Regions from separate parts of the Chromohalobacter sp. genome, predicted to be linked through region 3. Evidence: predicted binding sites of a transcription regulator. Region 3 holds the regulator's gene; each other region holds the start of a gene.
The links. Region 3 encodes PhoB, which activates phosphate uptake and scavenging genes when phosphate is short. Its sites were predicted from a motif close to TGTCATANNNNTGTCANA; they were not measured.
Positions count from the first base shown of each region.

Region 1: a site for PhoB is predicted at 1,279-1,296, ahead of ABGX75_RS02975 (inorganic diphosphatase). Genes of this name have one in related genera too.
Region 2: a site for PhoB is predicted at 800-817, ahead of ABGX75_RS13785 (PstS family phosphate ABC transporter substrate-binding protein). Genes of this name have one in related genera too.
Region 4: a site for PhoB is predicted at 1,359-1,376, ahead of ppk1 (polyphosphate kinase 1). Genes of this name have one in related genera too.

Region 1 is NZ_JBDOOX010000004.1:5,242-7,442, forward strand. Features, by position in the region: gene ABGX75_RS02965 (hypothetical protein) at 1-153, opposite strand, end outside; gene ABGX75_RS02970 (LysR family transcriptional regulator) at 275-1,159, shown strand; gene ABGX75_RS02975 (inorganic diphosphatase) at 1,350-1,946, shown strand; gene ABGX75_RS02980 (Yip1 family protein) at 2,071-2,201, opposite strand, start outside.
Region 2 is NZ_JBDOOX010000013.1:283,768-285,968, reverse strand. Features, by position in the region: gene ABGX75_RS13785 (PstS family phosphate ABC transporter substrate-binding protein) at 1-739, opposite strand, end outside; gene ABGX75_RS13780 (Bcr/CflA family multidrug efflux MFS transporter) at 866-2,083, opposite strand.
Region 3 is NZ_JBDOOX010000003.1:318,194-320,394, forward strand. Features, by position in the region: gene phoR (phosphate regulon sensor histidine kinase PhoR) at 1-559, opposite strand, end outside; gene phoB (phosphate regulon transcriptional regulator PhoB) at 563-1,252, opposite strand; gene ubiA (4-hydroxybenzoate octaprenyltransferase) at 1,354-2,201, opposite strand, start outside.
Region 4 is NZ_JBDOOX010000006.1:95,537-97,737, forward strand. Features, by position in the region: gene ppk1 (polyphosphate kinase 1) at 1-1,301, opposite strand, end outside; gene tatC (twin-arginine translocase subunit TatC) at 1,440-2,201, opposite strand, start outside.

The sequences.
Region 1 (2,201 bases), on a different contig from region 3:
AAGTACCACACAACCGCCCTGACCGAGTTGGGCACGGCACTCTTCGACGAGAACCCGGCCGCGTTCGCCATCCAGCTGGTCGATGGGATAGCGCTCGAGGTCGATCAGACCGTGGAGTGCGTTGTCGTCTGCCTGCGTAGCGTTGGCTGGCATGCGGATCTGCTCCTGACTTTTTGCAAAGACGTTTCCAGTAACGTATGGACAGGGTAGAGAGGCAGGTTCAATAATAGAAATGAATGGTTAAGATCAAAAAGATTGCAAAGGCTCATAGATCATGGATACCGACCTGCTCCGCGCCTTCGTCACGGTCGCCGAGTGCGAGGGCTTCAGCGCCGCCGGCAAGGTGCTGCATCGCACGCAGTCGGCCGTCAGCCTGCAGATCAAGCGGCTCGAGGATCAGATGGGCGAGTCACTGTTCGAGCGCACCAGCCGCAGCGTGGTACTGACGCCGCCAGGCGGGCGCTTGCTGCCCTACGCGCGACACATCCTCAAGCTGCAGGACGAGGCGCGCCGGGTGATGGGGGTGGACCGCCAGGGCGAACTGATCCGCCTGGGCACCTCGGAGGAACAGGCGAGCACCTACCTGCCCGAGCTGCTGCCACGCTTCGCCGCCCGCTTTCCCGAGGTGCGCCTCGAAGTGAGCTGCAGCATCAGCGGCTCGCTGGTGCATGATTTTCAGGAGGGGCTGCTGGACGTCGCGCTGGTGGTGCGCCACGGCCCCACCCAGACCGGCCGCCTGCTGGGCCGCGAGCCCATGGTGTGGGTGGTGGCCGAGGACCGCGCCATCGACGACTGGGAGATTCTGCCCCTGGCGCTGAACCCCGAGGGCTGCATCTTCCGCGCCCATGCGTTCGCCGCGCTGGGGCCCACCGAGCGGCGCTGGGACGTGCGCTACTCCAGCCGCTCCCCCACCGGCATCAACCTGCCGGTACAGGCCGGGCTGGCCGCTACGGTCAAGACCCCGCGCAGCGTCCCCGAGGGCTGTCGCATCGTCGGCGAGGAAGAAGGTTTGCCGCCCCTCGGGCACGTCGAGATCGAAATGCACCGCACGCCCGGCCACTCCAGCGACGCCTTCGTCGCCTTCTGCGACGAGCTGGAGCACATCGTCACCGCGACCGATTCGCTGGAGTCGCTGGAATACGTGGCCGCAGAAGGCTGAACGCAACACGGCGCCCCGCGGGGCGCCGTTGGCGTTTGCGGGCGATGTGTTCGCGTGCCAGCTACCCTCTGCCGACTTCTGAACACCGCAACGACTCTGCATAAGCCGTCGACGGACGATGTCACGCCTGTGTCATCGTCCGCCGGATAGGCTGGGGACCTCCCTCTTCTCACCCACAGCGCGAGGTCTCATGAACGTCACTGCCCCTTTCCTGATCGCCGCCGGCTTGCTGTTCACTGCGTCCGCCCAGGCGCAGCCGAACGTCTTCGACTATCCGCAGCCCGATGATGCGCCGGACAGCTTCCACGTGGTCAACGAGATTCCTGCCGGGAGCTTCACCAAGTACGAGATCAATGCCGAGCACGGCCAGTTGATCGTCGACCGTTATGTCTCGATGCCGGTTCGCTACCCGGCCAATTACGGCTCCATCACCAGCTCGGCGGGTGGCGATGGCGACCCGCTGGACGCGCTGGTGCTGACCCGCGACAGCATCTATCCCGGTGCCGTGATCGAGGTCCGGGCCATCGGCGTGCTGCGCATGGTCGACGACGGCGAAGCCGACGACAAGATCATCGCCGTCCCCACCGACGCCGTGGATCCCAGCTACGCCGATGTCGAGGGCATCGAGGATCTCCCGGCCATGCAGACCGAGCGGCTCAATGCCTTCTTCCGCGTTTACAAGGACCTGCCGGAGGGCGGCGATATCGAATTGAACGGCTTCGGCGATGCCGGCGAGGCGCGTGACATCCTCTCCCGGGCCTTTGACGCCTACCAGGCCCAGCAGTAACGAAGGCCGGCCCTGAAACATCAACGGCGCCCCTCGGGGCGCCGTTGGTGTTTGCTTCGAACGTGCATTCCAGAGTGCTTCACTAATAGAGGCTTACGGCTCGACATGCCCCCTGGGCGATTCGCTACAGGTCGATGCCCAGCAACTTGGCGCCGTACCCCCACAGCAGTACGGTCACAGCCAGCAGCGCCTCGAGTACCAGTACGCCGATGCCCAGCGTCGAGCCGGTGACGATGAACCCCTCTTCCGCGCCGA
Region 2 (2,201 bases), on a different contig from region 3:
CGGCGTTCTCTTCGAGGAAGGAATACCCGAAGATACCGAATGCCGTGGTGTTCTCCTGGAGACGCTGAACGATGAGGTTGTCGTTCTCGCCGGCGTCGACGTAGGGGCCGTCCTGACGGATGTCGGTGTAGCCTTCACCGCCGTAGGCGTCCATCTCTTCGGAAGCGGCTTCCATCACCAGCTCCTCGAAGGCATCACGCGTGCCGGAAGTGGTCGGCGGACCATACACCATGATCTCACGATCCGGCAGCGAGGAGTCGATATCGCTCCACTTGGTGTAGGGGTTGTCGACCAGTTCGCCGTCCTGGGGCACCTTGGCGGCCAGCGCGAGGAACAGCTGCTCACGCGTGAAGTTGACCGGCTCGTTGGTGTTGGACTCGGCGAACGCGATACCGTCGTAACCGATCTTGGCTTCGGTGATGTCGGTCACGCCGTTTTCCTGGCAACGCTCGAACTCGGAGGGCTTCATGCGGCGCGAGGCGTTGGTGATGTCCGGCGTGTCCAGCCCGACCCCATTGCAGAACAAGCGCAGACCGCCGCCGGACCCCGTGGATTCGATGACGGGTGTCGGGTAATCGGTGGTCGCGCCGAACTCCTCGACGACGTAGCTGGCGAACGGATAGACGGTGCTGGAACCGACGATGCGTAGCTGCTCGCGTGTTTCGTCCTGCGCCTGGGCAACGCCTGCGACGCTCATCACGGCAGCGGCCAACGCGGTAGTCTTGAGGATACGGTTCATGCGGGTAACTCCTGTCGATGAGAGTGTTCAACCTTCGCGACACCTAAGATGCCCAATGAAGATGACAGCTTCATGACAAAAGATGACGAATGTCACTCCGAGTTACGCCGACGCGTTGCACCCCGTCTACCGTTCGGTCACTGCCCCTTCTTCCTCCTGAGCCCCCAAGGCTCGACCGGCCAGTACCCGCACGCCGATATTGCCCAGCACGGAAGCGCCCAGCATCGTCAGTACCGTCGGCCAGGCACTGGCGATCTCGAAGGCCCCCACCAGCATGCCGGCGAAGGCGCCGCTGGAAAATTGCAGACACCCTTGCAGCGCCGTGGCCGTCGCGCTCATGTTCGGGAAGTGATCGAGCATCGAGGACATCGCGTTCGGCGCGATCAACCCCTGCATGCCCACGAACACCACCATCAGCGGCGCGACGCTGTAGATCGAGTCCATGCCCGACAGGATCAACGCCACCAGGGCCACCCCGGCACATAACTGAATGCCCAGCCCCACCACGAGATTCTGCTGCGGCGTGCGTCTCTTCAACAGATAGATGTTGAGACGGTTGGAAGAGGCCATGACCAGGATGTTGGCCCCGAACACGAACGGATAGACCGCCGCCGAAATGCCGTAGTGCTCCATGTACAGGTACGGCGACCCGGTGATGAAGGCAAACATGCCCGCGAACGACATCGACACGGCGCAGATGTAGCCCATCGCCTCGCGATGACGAATGACGCTGGCATAGTTGCGCAACACCTGGCGCATCGACGGTGCGTCGGGATCGCGCCCATGGGTCTCGGGCAGGCGCGTACCCAGAAAGAACAGCAGGAAGGCGGCATACAGCGCCAGGAACAGAAAGATCGACTGCCAGTTGAAGAATCCCAGCAGCACGCTTCCCACCGTGGGCGCCACCAGCGGGGCGAGCATCAGGATCATCGCCATGGTCGACATCACCTTGGCGGCCTCGCGTCCGCTGAAACAGTCGCGCACGATGGCCGCGGAATTGACCACGCAGGCCCCGCCCCCCAGGGCCTGGACGAAACGCAGCCCCCAGAGCGTTTCCAGCGACGACACCTGCATGATGCCCAGACTGGCGACCAGAAACACCACCAGCCCGGTCAACAGCACCGGACGCCGGCCAAAGCGATCCGACAGCGGGCCGCACAGCAGCTGGCCGATGGCGAAGCCGAACAGGAACACGCTCAACGACAGCTCGGTGTGATGCACGCTGGCGTTCACCGCCTCGGCGAGCGTCGGCATGGCGGGTAGATAGGCATCGATGGCGAAAGGCGCCAGGGCGGTATTGGCCGCCACCAGCAGCGCCAAACGTCGCGCATTGAGTCGAGTCACGACATCTCCTGAAGAACGTACAGAGTCGTGCCGGCTCCGACGGGGCCGGCACGCCAACATGAAGAAGGCTAACGGCTAGTGCGCTCATCATAGCCGATAACGCCCTTTCTGGGGACCG
Region 3 (2,201 bases):
GGCGCTCGTTGTCGCCGAACAACGTGATTTGATACTGCAGCGTCACGTCATCGCGCAAGGGCGATGCCAGGGTGAGCGGTTCGCGGTAATCGCGGGCGTTGAAGTAGGCCACGAAGCGCGGGTCCCGCAGGAAGTTGGTGATGTGCTGGCCGCGGTCGTGGGGCGATTGAAAGCCGAGCATCTGCGTGGCGGCGGTGTTCCACCACTCCAGATCGCCATGGCCGTCGAGCATGACCACGGCATCGCGCATCGCCTCGCAGGAGTCCTGCACGCGCCGGATGATGTCGCGCAGGCGTGCCTGGGATTGGCGCTGCGTCTTCTGATACTTGTAGAGGCGGTCGAACAGATCGCCCCAGACGCCGGCCCCGACGGGGGGTGTCTCGTGGGGGTGCTGGGTCAGCCAGACGTACAGGGCACGCAAATGGCGCAGATGCAGATACACGTAGAGGCCCAGGCCGGCGGCCAGCCCCCAGCCGGGCTCGCCGAGCAGCCAGCCCAGAGCACCGAGTCCGACGACCAGGTACGCCAGTCGCCACAGTTCGTTGGTCCAATAGTGCACGCGCTAGTCCTTGGCGGAGAAGCGATAACCGGTGCCGCGTACCGTCTGGATGAGATGCTGATGGGCCTCGCCGAGCGCCTTGCGCAGGCGGCGGATGTGCACGTCGACGGTGCGCTCCTCGACGTAGACATTGCCACCCCAGACCTGATCGAGCAACTGGCTACGCGTGTAGGCCCGCTCCTGATGGGTCATGAAGAACTGCAAGAGCCGATACTCGGTGGGGCCTACATCCAGTGCCTGGCCGTTGGCGCTGACCCGATGGCTGACCGGATCGAGGAGCAGGCCCTCGATCTCCACCGGGTCCTCCACGCCCTTGGGAGTCGTGCGGCGCAGCACGGCCTTGAGGCGTGCCACCAACTCCCGCGGCGAGAAGGGCTTGGTGATGTAGTCGTCGGCGCCGGCTTCCAGCCCCTGGATCTTGTTGTCTTCCTCGCTCTTGGCGGTGAGCAGGATGATCGGCAATTCGGCAGTGGCGGTATCGCGCTTGAGACGCCGCGCCAGTTCGATGCCGCTGGTGCCGGGCATCATCCAGTCGAGCAGCAACAGGTCGGGTTGGTCGTCGACCACCATGGCATGTGCCGCCTGAGCGTTGTCGGCTTCCAGCACACGGTAGTCGGCCATTTCCAGCGCCACCGCGATCATTTCGCGGATGGACGCTTCGTCATCGACGATGAGCACGGTCTTGGCGGTCATGGGCGTAGGCCTCTTGCGGATCGCGATGGCGCGAATCACTCATGAATGACATCAGCATGACGATTACAACGCGCTAATGTGACAACTTCGTGACACGCGATCTACAGCATAGGCCATAGCGACAAGGCGATGCCCGCGAAGACCACCAGACCGGCCCAATGATTGTTGAGAAAGGCCCGGAAGCAATGGTCGCGTTCGCGATGGCGGATCAGGCGGTGCTGGAAGACGAAGATCGCCCCCATCGCAGCCAGCCCCAGCCAGAAGAAGCCTCCCAGCGCCAGGCGCAGGCCGACCCAGGCCAGCAGCAGCAGGGTCAGCGCCTGCAGCAGTCCGATCATCAGGCGGTCGGCGCGCCCGAACAGCACCGCCGTGGACTTGATGCCGACCTTCAGGTCGTCATCGCGGTCGACCATGGCATATTCGGTATCGTAGGCCACCGTCCAGGCCACGTTGGCGGCGAGCAGTAGCCAGGCTTCCAGCGGTACCTGGCGTTGAATGGCCATGAACGCCATGGGGATCCCCCACGAGAAGGCAGCCCCCAGCACTACCTGGGGGAAGTGCGTATAGCGTTTCATGAACGGGTAGGTGGCCGCCAGGGCCAGTGCCGCGAAGGACAGCAGCACGGTTGGCAGATTGGTCAGGCAGACCAGGCCGAAGGCAATGATCACCAGGCCCGCGAAGAGCACCTTGGCTTCTTTCTCGGTGATGCGTCCGGTAGCCAGTGGCCGGTCGCGGGTACGCTTGACGTGCCCATCGAAATGGCGATCGGCGTAGTCGTTGACCACGCAACCGGCGGCGCGCATCACGTACACGCCGATGACGAAGATCAGCAGCGTACCGCGTTCGGGGATACCCTCGGCCGCCAGCCACAGCGCCCACAACGTCGGCCACATCAGCAGCCAGGTGCCGATGGGGCGGTCGAGTCGTGTCAAGCGCAGAAAGTCCGGCA
Region 4 (2,201 bases), on a different contig from region 3:
AGGGCGCCGACGATGGGCGAGTCCGCGCCGGTCCGGTAGAGGGTCTGCTTGATCGCCAGCACGTCGGGGTCGTCGGCCGCCTCTTGAAGCCAGTCCTCGATCAGCGAGAAGGACTGGAAAGGATGATGCAGCAAGATGTCGCTCTGTGCGATCTGGGTGAACAGGCTGACGTCGCTCTTCACCTGACGCGGCAACCCCGGCGTGAAGGTGCGATACAGCAGGTCGGGGCGGTCGACGTCGCTCAGTACCGACATCAAGCGTGTCAGATTGACGGGGCCGGAAACGCGGTACAGGTCCGCCTCGTCGAGTTCGAACTGGGTCAGCAGGAAACGCGAGAGTTGATCGGGGCAGTTGTCGGCGACTTCCAGACGCACGCCGCTGCCGTAGCGCCGCGCCAGCAGCTCGCCGCGCAGTGCCGAGGCCAGGTCCGAGACGTCCTCGGGGTCGACGGCCAGATCGGCGTTGCGCGTCAGGCGGAACTGGTAGCAGCCACGCACTTCCATGCCGGGGAAGACCTCCTGGGCATGGGCGTGGATCATCGAGGAGAGAAACACGTACTCGGTGTAGCCGGACTCGCACAGCTCGCTCGGCAGGCGCATCAAGCGTGGCAGCGAGCGCGGCGCGGGCAGGATGGCCATGCCCCCCTCGCGACCGAAGGCGTCGGTGCCCTCGAGCTCGACGATGAAGTTCAGGCTCTTGTTGACCAGGCGCGGGAAGGGGTGCGAGGGGTCGAGGCCGATGGGACTGATCACCGGCATGATCTCTTCGGCGAAATACTCGCGCACCCAGGCGGCCTGCGCCTCGGTCCACTGCGTGCGGCGTCGGAAGCGCAGCCCCTGCTCCTCGAGGGCCGGGATCAGCGTCTCGTTGAGGATATGATATTGACGCTCGACCTGCTCATGCGTGATGCGCGAGATTTCGGCCAGTACCTGGCGCGGCGGCAGGCCGTCGGCACCGCTTTCCTCGCGCGACAGGGCAATCTGATGCTTGAGCCCGGCCACCCGAATTTCGAAGAACTCATCCAGGTTGGAGGAAAAGATCAGCAGAAACATCAACCGATTGAGCAGTGGATGCGAAGGATCCAGGGCCTGCTCGAGCACGCGGATATTGAACTGCAGATGCGACAGCTCGCGGTTGAAATACAGCGACGGATCGTCGAGATCGGCTTCGGGAGACGGCGTGGGCTTGGCGTGAATCCCCGTGCGCGTCCGATTGACGCGCAGCGGCGGTGCCTCGCTGGTGTCCTGAGAGGCGGCGTTTTCCGTGCCGATCGGCACATCGGAAGAGCGCGTGTCATCCATCTGGGGTCCCCGTCATCGCTACTGATATACCGCTGATGGGCGAGCATGTCACGTGCGTGTGACAGGCGCATGACAAGTGTTGCTCAATGTATTCAGTCTAGGCGGTCGGCAGCGGCGCGTCCCGCACGACCCGCCGCGTCAGGTGTCTTCCTCGGGATCGTGACGACGGCGTCTGACCAGGCGGCCGAAAAGAATGCCGACCTCGAAGAGCAGCCACATGGGAATCGCCAGGAGGCTTTGCGAGACGACGTCGGGGGGCGTCATCATCATGCCGATGACGAAGCAGCCGACGATGACATAGGGACGCTTCTTGCTCAGGCTCTCGACGCTGGTGGCACCGGTCCAGATCATCAGGAAGGTGGCGATGGGAATCTCGAATGCCGCTCCGAAGGCGAAGAACAGCTTGAGCACGAAGTTGAGGTATTGATTGATATCGGTCATGACCGCGACGTTTTCCGGCCCGGTGTGCACGAAGAAGTCGAACAGCAGCGGAAAGACCACGAAATAGGCGAAGGCCACACCGGCGTAGAACAGCAGGATGCTGGAGGCGAGCAGCGGAAAGGCCAGGGCCTTTTCGTGCCGGTACAGGCCCGGGGCGACGAACGCCCAGGCCTGGTACAGCACGAACGGTACGGCAATGAACAGTGCCGCGAACAGCGTCAGCTTGAAGGGCGCCAGGAACGGCGATGCCACTTCGGTGGCGATCATCTGCGAGCCCGCCGGCAGCAGCGCCATCAGCGGGTCGGCCACGAAGCTGTAGATATCGTTGGAAAACGCGTACAGCGCCGCGAAGATGGCCAGGATGAGTACCACCGCCTTGACCAGCCGCGAACGTAGCTCGATCAGGTGTTCGATCAGGGGCGCCTGGGGCTGCTGCTCCGGTTCGCGCGGCGGTGTCTC